2 linked regions of the Tsuneonella mangrovi genome follow. The protein of the gene in region 1 interacts with the protein of each later gene in a pairwise test. Links are inferred from orthologs where the notes say so. Each region holds a gene or a part of one and is shown in the gene's direction. Other genes may lie near its edges.

What was found.
Region 2: the proteins of dnaE (region 1) and dnaQ interact in binary tests that used the Escherichia coli proteins (3 or more experiments, as listed by UniProt). The link is inferred for Tsuneonella mangrovi from one-to-one orthologs.

What each region holds. Positions count from the first base shown.
Region 1 is NZ_CP022889.1:357,873-362,090, reverse strand. The notes cover bases 55-4,203. They hold dnaE (DNA polymerase III subunit alpha), read left to right. Parts: upstream 55-445; coding sequence 446-4,003; downstream 4,004-4,203. Other genes in these bases: CJO11_RS01735 (long-chain fatty acid--CoA ligase), read left to right, coding at 4,096-4,203; CJO11_RS01745 (glutathione peroxidase), read left to right, coding at 55-368. Also shown: more of CJO11_RS01745, read left to right, coding at 1-54; more of CJO11_RS01735, read left to right, coding at 4,204-4,218. UniProt on the Escherichia coli protein: DNA polymerase III is a complex, multichain enzyme responsible for most of the replicative synthesis in bacteria. This DNA polymerase also exhibits 3' to 5' exonuclease activity. The alpha chain is the DNA polymerase catalytic subunit.
Region 2 is NZ_CP022889.1:1,754,282-1,757,077, forward strand. Bases 1-2,727 are described here. They hold dnaQ (DNA polymerase III subunit epsilon), read left to right. Parts: upstream 1-875; coding sequence 876-1,580; downstream 1,581-2,727. Other genes in these bases: CJO11_RS08550 (shikimate dehydrogenase family protein), read left to right, coding at 1-189; coaE (dephospho-CoA kinase), read left to right, coding at 186-818; hpf (ribosome hibernation-promoting factor, HPF/YfiA family), read left to right, coding at 1,611-2,180; CJO11_RS08570 (PTS sugar transporter subunit IIA), read left to right, coding at 2,304-2,727. Outside these bases: more of CJO11_RS08570, read left to right, coding at 2,728-2,765; CJO11_RS08575 (PaaI family thioesterase), read left to right, coding at 2,752-2,796. UniProt on the Escherichia coli protein: DNA polymerase III is a complex, multichain enzyme responsible for most of the replicative synthesis in bacteria. The epsilon subunit contain the editing function and is a proofreading 3'-5' exonuclease.

The sequences.
Region 1 (4,218 bases):
TCACCCCGCAATACGAAGGGCTCGAGGAGCTACAGCGCAAATATGCCGACAAGGGTTTCGAAGTACTCGGCTTTCCGTGCAACCAGTTTGCCGGCCAAGAGCCCGGAAATGCGGAAGAGATCGCCAGTTTCTGCAAGCTGACCTACGACGTGACTTTCCCGATCATGCAGAAGATCGAAGTCAACGGCGACGGCGCAATCCCGCTCTATGAATGGATGAAATCGGAAGCTCCCGGGCTGATGGGAACCAAGTCGGTGAAGTGGAACTTCACCAAGTTCCTGATCGACCGCGAAGGCAATGTCGTGCGTCGTTATGCACCGAACGATGCCCCGGCGAGCATCGAGAAGGATATCGCCGCTCTGCTGTGATCTTGCCTTCCAGGGCTGTGGAGAAATCGAGCACGGTCAGGCTTAGCGAATCGCGTCCGAATTCGTAGGTTCCGACGATGGCTTACGTCCCGTTCGTCCCCTTGCGCGTCATGTCGAGCTATTCGATGCTCGAAGGGGCGATTGATCCCAAGGCAATCGCCAAAGTCGCCAAGGATCGCGGATTCCCGGCGATCGCGATTTGCGATCGAAACGGTCTCTACGGCTCGGTCGCTTTTGCCGAGGCGTGTTTCGGCCTCGGCGTGCAACCGATCATCGGCACATTGCTAGGGGTAGCGCGCGACGAGACGATCGACCACTTGCCGCTGTTTGCGCAGGATGAGACCGGATACGACAACCTCTGTGCGCTCGTCAGTAAAGCGCATCTCGAGCGACCGCTCGATTTGTCAGCGCACGTCCAGCTGGCCGACCTCGAAGGCAAGACCGATGGCCTGATCGCGCTCACCGGAGCGAACGAAGGCGGACTCACCCGGTTGTATGCCGACAGTAAATCCGACGATGCGGAAGCGCTTGCCGAACGCCTGATGGCGCTGTTTCCGGGGCGTCTCTACGTCGAGCTTGCCCGGCATGGCAGCCCGATATGCGAACGGGCCGAGGAATCGCTCGTCGCGCTCGCATACGCCCGCGACCTGCCACTGGTCGCGACCAATCCCGCCAATTTCGCCGATCCGCATTTCCACGCAGCGCACGATGCGATGCTGTGCATCGCCAATTCGACCCATCTCGATGCGCCCGAACGCCCGCGTTCGAACCCCGAGGCGTTCGTCAAATCCGGGCCGATGATGGAAGAGCTTTTCGAAGACCTTCCCGAAGCATTGGCAAACACGCTGGTGATTGCCCAGCGATGCGGCGTTGCGCCCCCGCAACGCGCTCCGATCCTGCCGAGCCTTGCCGGCGATCTCGAAGGCGAAGCCAGAGCACTGGCCGACGATTCGCGAAACGGTCTCGTCGAGCGATTGAAGCAGTATTATCCGGAGCCGCTCCACGATGAGCTTCGGTGCGCGCTCACTCACCCGGATGCCAATCTCGGCGAATTGAGTGAGGAATTCCCCTTGCTTGAGAGCGAGGGCGTGTGGGGTGAAGTCCGCGAATACAAGAAACGGCTCGAGTTCGAGATCGACATCATCGTAGGCATGGGGTTCCCGGGCTACTTCCTTATCGTTGCCGACTTCATCAAGTGGGCCAAGGATCAGGACATCCCCGTTGGGCCGGGCCGCGGTTCAGGCGCTGGCAGCCTGGTCGCCTGGGCGCTGACGATCACCGACCTCGACCCGATCCGGCTGGGGCTGCTGTTCGAACGCTTTCTCAATCCCGAGCGCGTCTCGATGCCGGACTTTGACATCGATTTCTGCGAAACGCGGCGCGGCGAAGTGATCCGCTACGTCCAGGCCAAGTACGGCCACGATCACGTCGCGCAGATCATCACATTCGGCAAGATGAAGGCCCGCGCGGTGCTGCGCGATACCGGGCGTATCCTGCAAATGAGCTACGGGCACGTGGATCGTCTCTGCAAGATGGTGCCCAATCACCCGACCGATCCCTGGCCGCTTCCGCGCGCGCTTAACGGTGTTTCCGAATTCAAGCGCGAATACGACAACGACGACGAGGTCAAGCGGCTGATCGACCTGGCGATGCAGTTGGAAGGGTTGCCGCGCAACAGCTCGACCCATGCGGCGGGCGTCGTGATCGGCGACCGACCGCTCAGCCAGCTGGTCCCACTCTACCGCGATCCGCGATCGGATATGCCGGTCACGCAGTTCGACATGAAATTCGTCGAAAGCAGCGGACTGGTGAAGTTCGACTTCCTCGGGCTGAAAACGCTTTCGGTCCTCAAGAAGGCGGTCCAGCTGCTTGCCAAACGCAAGATCGAGATCGACCTTTCGACGTTGCCGCTCGACGATCCTGCGGTGTTCGAATTGCTCAAGGTCGGCAACACTGTCGGCGTGTTCCAGCTGGAATCCGAGGGGATGCGGCGCACGCTGACGGCCGTCAAGCCGAGCAAGTTCGAAGACATCATCGCGCTGGTCTCGCTCTATCGACCGGGACCGATGGACAACATCCCGCTGTTCGGCAAGCGCAAGGCCGGCGAAGTTCCGATCGAATACCCGCACCCCAAGCTCGAGGAAATCCTAGCCGAGACCTACGGCATCTTCGTCTACCAGGAACAGGTGATGCAGGCCGCGCAGATCCTCGCGGGCTACTCGCTCGGCGACGCAGACCTGCTCCGCCGGGCAATGGGCAAGAAAAAGCAGTCGGAGATGGACGCGCAGCGCCACCGCTTCATCAAAGGTTGCGCCGAGGTGTCCGATATCCCGGCAAACAAGGCGAGCGAGCTGTTCGACTTGATCGACAAGTTCGCCGGATACGGCTTCAACAAGTCGCACGCCGCCGCTTACGCGCTGCTCGCGTACCAGACGGGATGGCTCAAGGCGCACTATCCGGAAGAGTTTTTCGCCGCATCGATGTGCTTCGACATGCACCAGTCGGAAAAGCTGGCGGTCTTCGTCGATGACGCGCGGCGGCAAGGAATCGCAGTTGAACCGCCCGATATCAACCGTTCCGAGGCCGAGTTCACCGTCGAACGGACCGACGAAGGTTATGCCGTGCGCTATGCGCTCGCCGGAGTGCGAAACGTCGGCGAGAAAGCGATGGAAGCGATTGTGGCCGAGCGCGAGGCGCATGGCTGGTTCGACACCCTTCAGCAGCTGTTCGAGCGCATTCCGCCGGGCGCGATGAACCGGCGCCAGCTCGAAGCGCTGGCCTGTGCCGGGGCACTCGATCACCTCGAGCCCAATCGCGCCAAGGTCCACGATAATGCCGAGATGCTGATGGCGGTCGCCGATGCGGCCGAACGCGAACGCTCGAGCGGCCAGCACGGCCTGTTCGGTGGTGAGGAGCACGAAGGCGAAACACTGCGACTTGCCGAGGTCGAGGAATGGTCGCGCTCGGAACGGATGAGCAAAGAACGCGAAATGTTCGGGTTCTACTTCTCCGCGCATCCAGTCCAGCAATTCCGCGAAATCGCGTCCGCCAACGGTGCACGCAGCTATGCCTCGTTGATGGAGGGCGGCGCGCCACCGGGCGGTCGCGCTCAGGCAGTGATGGCCGCGATGGTCGAGAAGGTCTCACGCGGAAAGACCCGCAAGGGTAACGACTTCATCCGCGCAGACTTTTCCGACGCGACCGGGCAATTCTCTGCCGCTTGCTTCGAAGAGGGGCTGGTCGCCAGCTTCCAGAAATGGTCCGAAGAGAGCACTTGCGTACTGCTCAACGTAGAGCTCGATTCACCCACTCCGGACGAGCCGCCCCGCATAACGGTGCGTGGCGCGCGACCGCTCAAGGACGTGAAGGCCGGCGCACGGATGCTGCTCAAGCTCGATGTGTTCGATCCGTCGGCGATCGAAGCGCTCAAGATGGAGCTCGCGCCAGGGCCGGAAGGGCGGGGCGAGGTTTGCGTGCGGCTCCGCACCGGCGAAGGGCGCGAACCGATCGTGCGGCTCGGCTGGAGTTACCACCTCGACGGCGAACTGGCCGAACGACTCGCCGCAATCGAGGGTATCGTCAACGTTTCACTGACCACACAACGCGGACAGGCGAGACTTCGGCTTGTGGCCTGACAAACCGGTTTTGCTTGCGCCGATAGTCCCTCCATTGCAGTCTTGATCCCACAACAAGCCGCCCGAACGGGCACGAGCAGTGGGAGAGAGTAATGCTCGGAGCAATGCAGGACTGGACGATGCGGGTTACGCGGGTGATCGATCACGCCGCGCGCGAGGCGGGGGCCCGCGAAATCGTCAGCCGCTGGGCCGATGGGACCGAAACACGCACCACC
Region 2 (2,796 bases), 1.4 Mb from region 1 along the record:
ATCGCGTATGACATCGTGACCGATCCGGTCGATACGCAATTCCTTCAAGGCGCTCGAAGCACAGGACTTGCGACGATCGACGGGCTGGAAATGCTGGTCGGGCAGGCGGCGGTGGCCTTCCAACATTTCTTTGGCGTCGAGCCTCCGCGTGCATTCGATGCCGAACTGCGCGAAAGGCTTTTGGCATGAGCGCCGATGATTCGCCCGCTCGCAAGGCTCACGGGGGGCCGCTGGTCCTCGGCCTCACCGGTTCGATCGGGATGGGCAAATCGACTGTTGCAGCGATGTTCGAGGACTTGGGTGTGCCGGTGTTCGATGCCGACGCCTGCGTGCGCCGGATGCAAGGCCCCGACGGCGCCTTGCTGCCAGCTATCGAGGAGGCGTTCCCGGGATCGACCGGGCCCGAGGGGGTCCGGCGTGAGGCACTGGGGGCGCAAGTTTTCGGCGACAAGGATGCGCTCGCGCGGCTTGAAGCGATTGTCCACCCGGCAGTCGGGAAGGAACGCACTGCATTCCTCGCCAGCCATGCCGATGCGCCGCTGGTGGTGTTCGATATCCCGCTGCTGTTCGAAAAAGGCGGGGCGCAGGCAGTCGATGCCGTAGCAGTGGTTTCGGCACCCGCCGAAGCGCAGCGCGCCAGGGTTCTCGCTCGCCCAGGTATGACCGCGGAAAAGTTTGTTCGCATCCTCTCGCTGCAGGTTCCGGATGCTCAGAAGCGCGAGCGTGCGGACTATGTCATCGATACCGGCGCGAGCCTGGCCGAGACGCGCGCCCATGTCGCTCAGCTGGTTGCTGCACTGACAGGGAGCAATCGCTAGCCCATTCGCGAGTCGCAGGCTTGTCAGGCGGAGGTTTCGCGCCGATATAGATTGGTGATGCGCGAGATCGTGTTCGATACCGAGACTACTGGACTGGATCCCAAGACGGGCGATCGACTGGTCGAGATCGGATGCATCGAAATGGTCAATCGGGTCACTACCGGCGTGACATTCCACGCCTATTTCAATCCCGATCGCGACATGCCGGAGGCCGCCGAAGCGGTGCACGGGCTGTCGGCAGCATTCCTTTCGGACAAGCCGCGGTTCCACGAGCGCGCTGGCGAATTGCTCGAATTTCTCGGCGATGCGTCGTTGGTTGCGCACAACGCCAGTTTCGATTTCGGGTTCCTCAATGCCGAACTCGCGATCGCGGAATTGGAACCGGTCGGTCTCGACCGGATGGTCGACACGATCGCGATTGCCAAGCGGCGCCACCCCGGTGCCAAGCTGTCGCTCGATGCCCTGTGCACGCGCTACGGGATCGACCGGAGCCACCGCGTGAAGCACGGTGCGCTGCTCGATGCCGAACTGCTCGCGCAGCTCTACGTCGAGCTTACCGGCGGAAGACAGATCGGGCTCGAACTTGCTGCCGAAGCTGGCGACGAGACGGTGTTCGTTGCGTCGCCATCCCAGGCCAAGCGCGAGCGACCCTTTCGCGAGCCGCGCCCCCACAGCGCACCGGACCAAGAGCTCGCCCGCCACCGCGCGTTTATCGACCGGATTGAAGGAGCAATCTGGGCCGATCGCGCGTTAGGCAAATGAGTCGCACAACAAGCAGGAGATGACGTGACGATGGACATTCGGATCTCGGGCCACCAGGTCGAAACCGGCGCAGCACTGCAGGAGCATGTGGAAGATCGCTTGACCGGGATCGTCGACAAATATTTCAACCGCGCGATTTCCTCCAACGTTACATTCGGCAAGGCTCCGGCGGGTGCGTTCAGTTGCGACATCGTCACGCACGTGATGCAGGGCCTGATCCTCAAGGCGCACGGTGCCGCTCAGGACGCCCACCTCGCGGCCGATGCCGCCGCTGAAAAGATCGACAAGCAGCTGCGCCGGTACAAGCGGCGCCTGCAGGACCGTCACGAGCAATCACAATATGCCGCCGAGGAAGAAGAGGCCGCATACACGATTTTCGCGGCGCCCGCCGAGGACGCCGAAGACGATTCGAGTGGCGAGACCCCTATGATCATTGCCGAAACCACCGCCGATATCCCCGAAGCGAGCGTCGCCGACGCGGTGATGATGCTCGATTTGCGCGATACCAATGCGATGTTCTTCAAAAATGCTGGCACTGGACGGCACAATATGGTTTATCGCCGCCGCGATGGGTCGATCGGCTGGGTCGAACCGCGCTAGGCGCCACTTTTCCAAACAGGGGATGTGCGAGCCGCTTCGCCCCAATCTGGCGATCCTGGACGCGCTCCTGCGAGGCAGCGCGACGCGTGGGATTGAAAGCATTAGAACGAAGACGAAATTGCGATGGATGTGATTTACAAGCTGTTGCCTGAAGCCGTCTGGGTCGACGACCTGGCCGACAAGCGCGCGATTCTCGAAGCGATGGCGACACGGTTCGCCAAGGTATACGCGCTCGATCGCGTGACCGTGCTTGAGGGTCTCGAGGAGCGCGAGGCACTCGGCAGTACGGGATTTGGTCGCGCCGTTGCCCTGCCGCATGCGCGCATCGATGGACTCAGCCGACCCGTTGCTGCGCTGCTGAAACTGGAAAGTCCGGTCGATTTCGCATCTGCCGACAAACTGCCGGTCGACCTGGTTATCGGACTGCTTTCGCCGACCAATTCGGGGGCCACGCACTTGCACGCGCTTGCCGCCCTGTCGCGAATGGTGCGCGACGAGGACACCCATCGCGCGCTGTCCGAGGCGCAGGACACCGAAGCGCTCTATGCGCTGCTGACCAACGCCTCTGATCGTGACGCCGCCTGATAGTGCGGGTGGCGGCTCGGCAAGTGGTGCC